Regions from separate parts of the Veillonella rodentium genome, predicted to be linked through region 2. Evidence: riboswitches for the same ligand, from Rfam matches in the RefSeq annotation. Region 2 holds a riboswitch; the other holds the start of a gene.
The links. A riboswitch is a leader RNA that binds a small molecule or an ion and turns the genes downstream of it on or off. The one in region 2 is predicted to bind cobalamin.
Positions count from the first base shown of each region.

Region 1 (6,487 bases), 230 kb from region 2:
TGAAGATGTACTCATCGTATGTAATGACGGTTTTAAAAAGATGGAGGTTCTGGATAACGGCCTTGCATTAAAATGTGATTGCGGTGTAATCGGTTCTGATGCGAATGATATGCTACAACCGTATAATCGCAAGATCGGACCTGATCCGGCAACCATTGCGACTGCTCTGATTGGCGGTATTTTGAATAACAACTCATCCGGCATGTGCTGCGGTACGGCACAGAACTCATACAAGACAATCCGTTCCATTCGCGTCGTATTGTTGGACGGAACGATTCTCGATACATCGGATCCGAAGAGCGTCAAGCAGTTCCTCAAGGAAAAACCGCAAATGGTGGAGGATATTTTGCAATTGCGCAAAGATATCTTAGCAGATGAAGAATTGACACACATGATTCATCATAAATACAAGATTAAAAATACTACCGGTTACGGCTTGAATTCACTTGTTGATTTTGAAGATATTATTGATATTATCAATCATCTGTTTATCGGCTCCGAAGGCACGTTAGGTTTCGTGTCCGAAATCGTGTACAATACCGTTGAGGACGTGCCTCATAAGGGGTGCGGTCTCATGTTCTTCCGCACATTGAACGACGCTTCTCTCGCGGTTGTCGCCCTTGCCAACATGGGCCGCGAGAAGGTCGTCGCTGCGGAAATGATGGATTACCAATCGCTCTGCGCGGTACAAAGTCTTGAAAATGTGCCGGCTTTTCTTAGCGAAGTACCGGAAGGTACCAGTGCGATTCTGTTCCAAACTGAAAGCTATTCAAAGGAAACGGTGGATGCGAACTTAGCGTTTATTAAAGATCAGTTGAAGGATATTCCGACGGCTATGCCGAGCCTATATTCCCAAGATCCGAAGGAATATGATTCGTGGTGGGCTATCCGCAAGGGCATCCTGCCGATTGTCGGCGGGCAGCGCAAGAAAGGTACAACGGTTATCACCGAGGATGTGTGCTTCAAAATCGAGGACTTCACCAAGGGCATCGAAATGATTACGGAGCTATTCCATAAATATGATTTTGTGGACGGCGGCGTTATTTTCGGTCATGCTTTGAGCGGGAACGTGCATTTTAATATCACCCCCGATTTCAGCAATCCTAAGGATACCAAGAATTTCGCCGATCTGGTGAAAGAAATGTCCGAGCGCGTATCCGGATTCGGCGGCTCCTTGAAGGCGGAACATGGTACAGGTCGCATGGTCGCTCCGTTTGTTGAAATGGAATGGGGCAAGAAGGCGTATGAAATCAATCGTCGTATCAAGGCCATCTTCGACCCTACGGGCATCTTGAATCCTGATGTTATCATTACCGATGATCCTGATGTGTACAAGAAAAATCTGAAAGCGCAATGCGTTATTGATGATGCTTTCACCATTTGTATGGAATGCGGTTTCTGTGAAAAGCATTGTCCGAGTCGCAATTTAACATTGACACCGCGTCAACGCATCGCGTTATTGCGTGAAACGAAACGACTTGAAGCGGAAGGTAATTTCACGCTTGCCGCTGAGCTTAAAAAAGGTTATCAGTACTATGGAGTGGATACCTGTGCGGCATGTTCCATGTGTAAAGGTCTATGTCCGCTCAGTATCGATACGGCGCAGATTGCATTGTCCATGCGTAAAATCGATCCGCCTGCACCGAGTCTCGCGAAGACGATTTACGATAATTTCGCGACGACCCTTGATATGTGCCGTGCCGGCGTGAGCCTTGAAGGCATTGCCGGCGCTATCGTGACGAAGAAGGCGATTTCAAAAATCACGGATGGTTTACATGGCGTGACCGGAATGACGCCGTACTTGCCGAAGACGACACCGAAGGCGAACCGTTATAAATTGAAGAACCGCATCAAGCCTGGCAATTTTGAACGGGTCGTATACTTCAGTACCTGCGCCAACCGCGCGTTCCGTCCGAACCAGGGCTATAACGATGAACGAAGCTTGCAACAGGTTTTTGAAAGCTTATGCAGCAAAGCTCATATCGATGTGGTGTATCCGCCGCATATTGAAAACCTCTGCTGCGGTCTCAGCTTTGAAAATTATGAAGATATCGATAAACGGGCGCTCAAGGATCTTCATGATGCATTGATGACTGCCTCCGAAAACGGTAAATATCCTATCGTAATCGACCACAGTGCATGTTTCAGCCATGCTTTCAAACATATTACGGATTTGGAAATCAATGATATTTCCGAGTACTTGTATAATCATGTGGTGCCGCGCCTTGATATCCGTAAATGCGATGAACGTGTTCTCGTACATAAACAATGTAAGATTAAATCCGCCGGCAAGTCCGAATATATTGAGCAGCTCGCAAATCTTTGCTCCGATCATGTATTCAATATCAAGTCGTTCGCTTGTGACGGTTTTGCGGGACAAAAGGGGTTCTTTACGCCGGAGCTCAATAAATGCGCTACGAAAGACTTGTCCGGCGAGGTGGCCGAATACGGTGTGACCCTTGGTGTCAGCTCCAGTTCGACTTGTGAAATCGGGCTCGGTGAAAACTCGGGCATTCCGTTCGTCGGCATTGCGTATCTGTTAGACCGGTGTTCTACAAGTAAAAAGTAATAAATTAATGAGTTACAGATGTAAATTATCTGAGATATAACGAAAAGGACGAGTTACCTGAACCGCATCTCCGGAAATTGTGTCTAAATCGGTAGAATTGATAAGCGGGGTGTTTTATGAGATCTGCTTTATTATGTGTATATTTGCTCGTAAGTTTGCTTGGTGTCTGGGGGTGTGGCGTCGATAGAGACCGGACGCAGGAGACCGCTACGGCCACAACGGTGGAGAAGTCCAAGGTGAATGAGGACTCCGATTCACATGTAACGGCGGCCAAGTCGGCCCTTTCAGCGGGCGATTACGACAAGGCCGTACAGGAGGCCACCGCATCGATAGCGGCTCATGCGGGCAATGCGGAGGCGTATTCTGTGCGCGGCATGGCGGAGGCGCTACAGGGGGATACGGACAAGGGTCTGCAGGACACCAGGAAATCTTACGATTTAGATTCCGATAACGTGGCCAATTATTACAATATGGCGATGGTCTATAAATTGCAGGGCCGCTTGAACGAGTCCAAGGAATGGTTTGAGCGTGTATTGGAAAAGGATCCTCGTAATACATGGTCCGTTTACGGTATCGCCACCATTTATGCGGATCAGGGGGATGATGTAAAAGCTCTCGACTGGCTGGAACAGGCGATTAAAATCGATCCGTCCGTGAAAGCCGTGGCAGCGGAGCAGGATCATTTTATGAAATACCACGGTCAGCCCCGCTTTGAAGCATTGATAAAATAATTTATATAGTAAAATAGCCCTTCCACTATGAAGGTCGCCCTACCATCAGATCAAGTTCAATCTGATATCAGGGCGGCACAAAGATGTTATTCTTTAATAGCGGAGGGGCTATATTGTTTATATGTTGAATATATATTTTACCTGTTCCGTTGCAACTGATTCGACATCGTAAAGATGACGAGGGCGAGCCAGATACAGGAGAAGGCGATGATGTTCGTCGTAGTGAAGCTTTCACCGAAGTAGAAGATCGCCAGGAGTAACGCGATGGTAGGCGATACGTATTGCAGAAAGCCGAGTACATTAAGCGGTAACAGGCGGGCGCCATACGAAAACAGTATGAGCGGAGCCGATGTGGTCAGGCCCGATCCGATGAACAGCAGGGTCGTATTCCAGTCCGTGCCGAAATAGGACCATGACGATGTGTCGATGAACGTCGTGTACAATACGGCGAGAGGGGTTACAATCCATGTTTCGAGGGCGATGCTCGTGAACGGATGGATGATCAGTTTTTTCTTTACCGCACCGTAGAGGCCGAATGAGACGGCGAGGGCCACGGAAATCCACGGCAGAGAGCCCAGTTGCCACGTAAGGAAGGTGATGCCCAAGGCGGCGATGCCGACACTGAGCTTTTTCGGAAACGTGAGGACCTCTTTGAAAATGATGACGCCCAACAGTACATTGAGGAGCGGGTTGATATAGTAGCCGAGACTGGTGTCCATAACATGATTATTCGCGATGGCCCAGATATAGGTGCCCCAGTTGAGGCTGACCAGTAATGCGGTGCATAGGAGCAGTTCGATTTGTGAATGATGTGTCCATAAATGGTGGCAGTCCTTTTTGAATTGTGTAAAATTTATGCCCATAACGATGAAAGCCATAAAAATGCCGGACCATATGATGCGATGAGCCAGTACGGTATAAGGGGAAATGTGCTGTAACAGTGCCCAGTAAATAGGGAGTAATCCCCATATGATATAACAGCTGAGGGCCATAAGCAGCCCTTTTTTATCTGTGTGTTCCATAGAATAGATGCCTCCTGGTAAATATGATTTATTATAGCATTATTCATGTGCGATGCGAATATATTACTTTTAGTTATGCTGTATGCTTTTTACATATAATATAAAATTAGGTACTTATGAATTGATTTTATAAATGTTGACTGGATGCAGTGTTTTACACTATATTTAAGGGAGAACAACAAAATATTGAGAATAGGTGTCACAAGACTTAATAGAGAAATCGGTATAAGCCGATGCGGTCCCGCCACTGTAAGGACGAGCCTGCTTTCATAATGTCACTGGAGCAATCTGGGAAGGCGAAAGCGAGGCGATGACCCCGAGCCAGGAGAACTGCCTATTTGATAATCACCGTTATGTACCTACGAGCGATAGGAAGGGGATTGAGGTATACTGCTTAGAGGTTTTTGTGTACCTTTCAACAAGAAACCTAACGTGTCACTCCAGGGTGGCACGTTTTTTGTTGCCATTCGGGAGGGGCGTATTAGGAGCTTTGTATTACGACTCGGTAATGCCGGATTTGCTCGAGTCGGATTCATCCCGAACAGTTTATAGGTACGATGACGGATTCGCTGTTCCCAGTATGGTTTCGAGTTGAAAAGGAGGCACATATATGTCTGATAAAATGGCTTCAAATGCCGCAAATAGTGAACTGCTAGCTCCTGTGTCATTTGATGAATTTGAGAAACCTACGTATGAAAAATGGCAGGCTGAGGTTGAAAAGGCTTTAAAGGGCGGGGACTTTCATAAAAAGATGTTCACCAAAACCTATGAAGGAATTACTTTACAGCCGATTTATACGCCAGCGTTGCATCAGGAAAAAATTCCGAAGGGAGTGTATCCCGGTGCGGGGCAATTTTTGAGAGGCACCAAGGCGAGCGGCTATATTAAGGATTCCTGGGGCGTGTCGCAATACGTAGATGAGTCGTTACCGAAGGACGCAAATCATGCGAGCCTGTACGAAATTGTCAAGGGCAGTACGATTCATAACATCCGGCTGGATGAAGCGACGCGTCATGATCAGGATGTGCAGGTCGACGCCGCTGTAGGCGAGGGCGGTACATCTTTATCGACTGTTGAAGATTGCACGCAATTATTGGAACGGTTTAACTTCAAAGAAAATCCTCTCTACATCGAGGCCGGTGCATCATCCGCCATCCTGTTGGGGATGATTTCCGCCACTGTGAAAGCGACGAAAAAACAGACGTCCGACCTGAAAGGTCTCGTAGGCGCGGATCCTATCGGCGTATGGGTGAAGGACGGCACGCTGCATATGTCGTTGGACACGGCGTTTGATGAAATGGCACATAGCGTGATCTGGGCTTCCGAACAGGCGCCACAGCTCAAGACTGTCCTTATTTCCGGCGATGCCTATGCAAACGGCGGTGCTAATGATGTGCAGGAAGTGGCTTACGCTCTGGCGACGGCGGCGTGCTATGTTCGTCAGCTGGCGCAACGCAACGTGGATATTCACACCATTGCAAACAGCATGATGTTCACATTCTCCTTAGGGGCCAATTTCTTCATGGAAATTGCGAAATTGCGCGCTTTGCGTGTGATCTGGGCGCGTATCATGGAGGCCTTCGGTGCTGATGAAAGCGATCGCGCGGTGCATGTTCACGGCAGAACATCGGCTTTCACAAAGACCGTATACGATCCGTATGTAAATCTGTTGCGTAACACGACACAGGCATTCTCCGGCGTTGTGGGCGGTTTGGACAGCCTGGAAGTATCTCCGTTTGACCAGCCGATTCGCAAATCCGACGATTTCTCCCGTCGTATTGCGCGTAATATTCAGGTCATGTTGCAGACAGAATTCGAATTGCGTCAACCTGTGGATCCTGTAGGCGGTTCCTGGTATGTGGAAACCTTGGCGGCCGAACTGTGTGAAAAAATCTGGGCCGAATTTCAGACTATTGAAGCGAAAGGCGGCATTGTCGCCGCATTGAAGGAAGGGTATCCGCAGGTGCAGGTGAAAGCTGTATTGGCAGAGCGGTTCGAGAACCTGGCATACCGCAAAGACGTTGCCGTAGGGAACAACATGTATGCGAACATGACCGAAGAACTCTTGGATCCTAAGCCTGAAAATCAGGATACATTGCGTCAAAAACGGACGGCGCAAATCGAGGCGTACCTGGCCGGAGCCGATCCTGATGCGGTTGCGAAAG
Region 1 is NZ_LT906470.1:1,978,807-1,985,293, reverse strand. Features, by position in the region: gene CKV62_RS09140 (FAD-binding and (Fe-S)-binding domain-containing protein) at 1-2,569, shown strand, start outside; gene CKV62_RS09135 (tetratricopeptide repeat protein) at 2,686-3,300, shown strand; gene rarD (EamA family transporter RarD) at 3,438-4,322, opposite strand; cobalamin riboswitch at 4,500-4,674, shown strand; gene CKV62_RS09125 (methylmalonyl-CoA mutase family protein) at 4,933-6,487, shown strand, end outside.
Region 1: linked by a shared signal. The riboswitch ahead of CKV62_RS09125 (methylmalonyl-CoA mutase family protein) and the one ahead of nikB (nickel ABC transporter permease) in region 2 are both predicted to bind cobalamin.

Region 2 (6,487 bases):
CCACACCGTAACGCATAACAACCCATGCGAAGAAGTTTTCAGTCGGTTCCAATGTGGATGCGAAGTTTGTAACGGCTACTTTCAACGTATCCTTGTTCTCGGCGCCTTTATTATCAGCACCGCAACCGGCAATGAAGGAACCCATCATCACAATGCTAAGGCCTGTTATGAGGGCCTTTTTCCAAGATTTTTTCATGTAAATCTCCTTGTACAATTACAACATATAAAATATCACCATACCACGCTATGGGTGGTAGTAATGGTAAAACCATGTTAGAGTCCGTCCGCCACAGGACGGTTCTTTCACAGAATATATTTCGGATTTTTCCTGAATATACCTTAAGCTAAAATTTATCCCTGATTCTTAGGATCCACTACGTCACGTAGCGAGTCGGACCAGAGATTGAAGATAGCTACGACGAGCAAAATGGACATCCCCGGAAACACCATAAGCCATGGGCTCGTCTGTAAATATTGACGCCCCTCATTGAGCATAAGGCCCCATTCCGGAGTCGGCGGCTGCGCACCGAAACCGAGGAAGGATAACCCCGCAACCTCAATCATGATAGCACCGATATCGAGAGCACCGGTCGTTACGACAAGTGGTAATATATTCGGAATGATATGACGTCTGAGAATGGTTCCCGTAGAGGCCCCCATCATAACCGCCGCCGTTACATATTCCTCACCGCGTACTTTCAGCGTAAGAGAACGCACGATACGCGCATATTTCGCCCAGCCTACGACGGACAAAGCGAGAATGGTGTTTACAATACTACCGCCCAAAATACCGGCGATAGCAATCGCCAATACAACACCAGGGAAGGATAACATGATATCCGCCATACGCATGAGGACGATTTCGATTTTTCCGCCGAAATAGCCTGCCACCGCTCCTATAACGGTACCGATTGTCACCATGATAACAACGATAGACACGCCCATGAAGAGAGACAACTGCGTACCGTAAATGATACGGGACAATACGTCACGGCCCAGCTTATCCGTGCCGAACCAGTACTGCGCACTCGGCGCCTGCAGGGCCTGACTCATATTCGATGTGAAAGCATCGCCCGGTGCAAGCCATGGTGCAAAGATAGCGATGAACACGACAATAAGCATCAGCATACTGTAGAAAGAGAACAATTTATGTTTTTGAATAAATTCTGTCATTATGCTCTCTCCCGTTTCAATCTAGGATCCAATAGGATATACGATGCATCTACTAAAGCGTTGATGCACATATAAGCTAATGCAACCCACAACACAAAGCCTTCAATCAGCGGATAATCGCGCATGGTGATGGCATAAATCGCCATATTCCCGAGGCCAGGCCAGGAAAATACCATTTCCACTACGGCTACACCGCCTAAAAGCCATCCGATAAGCACGCCTAAGATGGTAATCAACGGAAGCAATGCATTCGGCAAGATATGACCGAATAAAATTTTAACTTCGCTGACACCACGAGCACGAGCTCCGATGACGTAATCCTTCTGCATTTCCTCCAGGATGACAAGACGTACTTGCCTCATGTACTTGGAACCTACCACTACGGCCAATGTAATTGCCGGGAGAATGACCCCCGTTGCCGTTACACGGGACGATGCGATCGGAACCAGACCTAACTTAAGACCAAAAATGTAGATTAACACTAGGCCCAACCAGAATGTCGGCATAGAGATACCTACAAAGGAAGCAAATCTGAGCAGATAGTCTATCCATTTATTCCGATTAAGAGCACTCACAATCCCTGCCGGCAGTGCATACAGCAATGTAAATACTAAGGCTGTTCCCGCGAGGGCTACCGTCCCCGGCAAAGCCTCCAGCATGCGATCCACCACCGGTTTTTTAGAGGAATAACTCATCCCCAAATCGCCGTGCGCCGCATTGACAACCCAATTCGCATACTGCACCAGAAACGGCTTATCGAGCCCCAACTGTGCTCGCGTTTCATCAATCGTTTCCTGAGATACAATCGTATCCGCCGTTTCCAATAACATCGTTACCGGATCACCGGGGGCTAAATAGGTTAGACAAAATGTCAAGAATGTAATGCCAAACAAGGTCACAATAAACTGACCGAGCTGTTTGGCAATGCGTTTGCCCATAGGCACCTCCTAAACTCTCCAAAACCCGAAATACCATCGATACATGAATAACTCTATAAGTGCTCCTCCAAGCTACTGCATTCTAATATCTCCTATCTCCATAATTTTATTGTTTTGCAATATGGAGGCCTCCACACACGTTGAGGTCTACAGGGAACTATGCACAAAAAAAGGCTAGCCAGCCTGACTAACCTCAACAGGAAATACCATATACAATATACCATTCCTTTAGAGCAGGCTTTCTGACTTATGATTCATCGCAACATCTCGGCCTTCCCAGTTCCCCAGTGACCCTATAATGAAACCTTGCTCCTCATTACAGCTATTTGCATAGTATGGGATTCACACCCATTTTCCTCTTTTACGCTCGGTATACACCGACACTCATTAGTTTATTCATTTTTATCGATTATAAATATACTATATTTATACTTAGTTTACAATACACATACCCCCTATGGGTACAAAGCATGCATCAAGGCACAAAAAAGAGGCCGTTACAGTAGTAACAGCCTCCAAAAGACGAGAGTTTAATCAATACTTTGTTGTAAACCGACCTGGCGGCGATGTAGCCATGCTTTGCGAACCATATAGGTTACAAAGCCGATGCCGATAGCAATAGCGCTGCTCATCATAGCATCCACGCCACATGCGTAAATTGCATACAAGCAGTATGCCACGCCAAACATCGCAACCGGTGCGAATCTTTTAACTTTCACCTCTGCAGCGCCCTCCTGTCGCATCATAGTCGTTACCGCTAAGATACACAACACATAAGGGAACACATTAGTTACAACGGCCAAGTTTACAAGATTTTCAAATTGCTGACGAAGGGAATCATCTGCCGTAAATAATGTAATCGCCGTTTCAATAGCTAACAAGATAAAGACGCCACGCACGGGAGCATCCTTGCTGTTCACACGAGCGAACACCTTAGGGAAATAACCGTGCTCCGCGCAGCTTTTAAAAACACGAGACAAAGTGAACTGCCAGCACAACAATGCGCCGAAGCAGGAAATCACCATAGCCGCCATTACGATATCAGCCACCGTATCATTGAACATGTATACGAAGGTCAAACCGAATGGTGCGTTAGAGTTCAAGAGATCAACGTTAGGCACGATACCGGCCATCACGTTAGTGGACAAGATGTAAATCACCGCCACTGCTAATGTGCCCGCTACAGTCGCAATAGGCACGTTTTTCTTTGGATTCTCTACAGCATCAGCATTCGCTGCAGCAGATTCAAATCCTAGGAAGCCCCACAATGTCAATGCAATAGATTGTTTGATTGCATCAAAGAACGGCAAGTCGTTTGGATTCCATGCCGCCATATAAGTGTCAGGGTTGAACCAGAACCAACCGAGGGTTCCGATTACAAGGACCGGGACGATAGCGCCCCAAATAGTAAGGTTGCTTAATTGGCCGGTGAAGCGATTACCGCGGAAATTCAAAATCGCCGCGAACCATAGCAATACGATTGCCGCTTCACTCATTTGAATGGCATTAAGATCAACCCCAAAGAAAACTGCGCCATAACCGACTGCAGATACTGCAATGGCTATATTAGCAATGATAAGCGATATGCTGTAAGCATAATTCGCCATAAAATGTCCAGTTTTACCGAAGCGGTATTCTGCATAGCCGCCCACGCCGCCACGTTTTGTGGAGAACATACCCGCTTGAGCAAAAATATACGCCAATACCAGCGCACCCACAGCTGTCACGAGCCAAGATAAAACTGAAATAGTACCAACTTGAGCCAAATTAGTCGGTAACATAATGATCCCAGCTCCTAGCATATTGGCTGCTACCATTGTGGTTAGCTGGAATACAGACATTTTTTTAGCGGTGGTTTTCATGTATCAATCCCCTTTCGTAAGGTGAATTTTTTCTCGTCCATAATTCACTTGTACTATATATACCGCTAAGTAAATCCAGTTCGTGCTGTGATGGGCTTGAATGTGGATTTACCGTTTTTATTCTTAATACGACTCCAATAATATCACCTATGAGTTCAAAATGAAAGTACTTTATTGACGGACATGTCATATTACACGAATTGAATAAATCATATATAATTTAACATGTAAAATGAACTGAATTTATTTTAATGATGACAATATATATTTTTACCCTATTTTATCCTGTGTCTATATGTAATTTTTCCTATCTATGACGGTTATGGTATCGTGGTACAAGACTATCACTTTATACAGTCCACTACACGCGAACACAAAATCACACCATTTTTATAGTACATTCTCACTTACAATACATAACAGTTTCAGCAAACAAAAAGCCAATATATACATAGGTCCATAATGATTCCCTTAACGGCAAATCAACGCTTATGTATATATCGGCTTTATAAATTTTTCAGCTATACTGATGAATCATATTATTCCTGTACGGATTCAACAATGGCCTTCCAGTCCGCAATTTGTTTTTCTTCTGCGGCGATAACGGCTTTCCCGTTATTCCGTTGCCGCTCCACACAGTCCGGTGCGGTACCGGAGTAGTTGTTACGTCCCGCTATGCAGGCTTCAATAGAGATGGCATCTAAAATATCCGCATCAAAGTGATGAGAGATGGCTTTGAAATCCTCTACGGATAAATCGAGGAGAACACAGCCTTTTTCGATACAATGATGTACGGCCTTGCCCACGATTTCGTGAGCTTCACGGAACGGAACACCTTTTTTCGCAAGGTAATCCGCCATATCCGTCGCATTGGAGAAATCGTCATCAAGGACGGCTTTCATATGAGCACCGTTTACCTTCATCCCCCGAATCATAGCCGCATTGATGGATAATGCAAAGTGAACCGTATCAATGACATCAAAGATACCCTCTTTATCCTCCTGCATATCCTTGTTGTACGTCAACGGCAAACCTTTGAGGGTCGTTAGCAACCCTAACAGATGTCCATAGGTACGACCTGTTTTGCCGCGCACCAGTTCACATACGTCTGGATTTTTCTTTTGCGGCATGATACTGGAGCCCGTGCAGTGCGCATCGTCCAATTCAATAAAATTGAACTCATTGGTGGACCATAAAATCAGCTCCTCGCTGAGACGGCTCAAGTGCATCATCACGAGAGACGCGAAGGACAAAAATTCCACTACGTAATCACGGTCGGATACGGCATCCATACTGTTCTCATAAATACGGGAAAACCCCAATAGCTCCTGTGTATACGTCTGATCAATACCGTACGTAGAACCCGCTAATGCACCCGCCCCGAGAGGCATGATATCGGCATGCTTAAAGACCGTCAGCAAACGGTCAAAATCGCGTTCCAACATGGAAAAATACGCCATCATGTGATGTCCGAACAGCACCGGTTGCGCCCGTTGCAAATGAGTATACCCCGGCATGATTACGTCGCTGTATTTCTCCGCCGTTTCGATGAGCGCCTTTTGCATATCCACGATGAGTTCGCCCATTTCCACAACGGCCTTGCGCACGTACATATGCAAATCCACCGCACATTGATCATTACGACTACGACCCGTATGCAAACGACCGCCCGCTTCACCGATATCGTCGGTGAGGCGCTTTTCAATATTCATATGAATATCTTCAAGGGCTACGGAAAACGGAAACTCACCCTTATCGATTTGCCCCTTTATCTTCGTTAAGCCCGCCACAATTGCATCCCGATCCGCGTCGGAGATAATATGTTGTTTAGCCAGCATTTTCGCATGTGCCTTACTGCCGGCAATATCTTCGGCGTACATCCGAGCGTCAAAAGCGATAGAGGATGTAAAATCCTCTACCGCTTTATCCGTGCCCTTTGTGAAACGCCCGCCCCACAATTTAGCCATTATAAACCTGCCTTTTCTTTCATCAACGCATTAATTTTAAGAGGTAAACCGAACAGGTTGATAAATCCGGCCGCATCAGCCTGATCATATACATCATCCTCTTCGAATGTTACGAAATCTTCGCTGTACAAGGAATATGGAGAGGTGCTGCCTGCAGAAATGATATTGCCTTTGTACAATTTGAGTTTCACATCGCCTGTCACCGTCTTCTGCGTTTCATCCACAAATGCCTGCAACGCGTTCATCAACGGCGCAAACCACATGCCGTCATACACGAGTTCCGCATACTTGTTCGCAATGAGTTCTTTATAGTGATACGTCGCTCTGTCGAGGCAAAGGTATTCCAATTCTCTATGCGCATACATGATGATAGATCCGCCCGGATTTTCATAAACGCCACGGGATTTCATACCTACCAATCTGTTTTCCACGATATCTACGACGCCGACGCCATAATGAGCGCCGATTTCATTGAGTTTTTCCAACAATTGTAACGGTGTGCCTTTTTCACCGTCTACGGCTACCGGTACGCCTTCTTTGAAAGTAA
Region 2 is NZ_LT906470.1:1,750,091-1,756,577, forward strand. Features, by position in the region: gene CKV62_RS08175 (ABC transporter substrate-binding protein) at 1-196, opposite strand, end outside; gene nikC (nickel transporter permease) at 352-1,173, opposite strand; gene nikB (nickel ABC transporter permease) at 1,173-2,111, opposite strand; cobalamin riboswitch at 2,327-2,512, opposite strand; gene potE (putrescine-ornithine antiporter) at 2,642-3,973, opposite strand; gene argH (argininosuccinate lyase) at 4,513-5,940, opposite strand; gene CKV62_RS08200 (argininosuccinate synthase) at 5,940-6,487, opposite strand, start outside.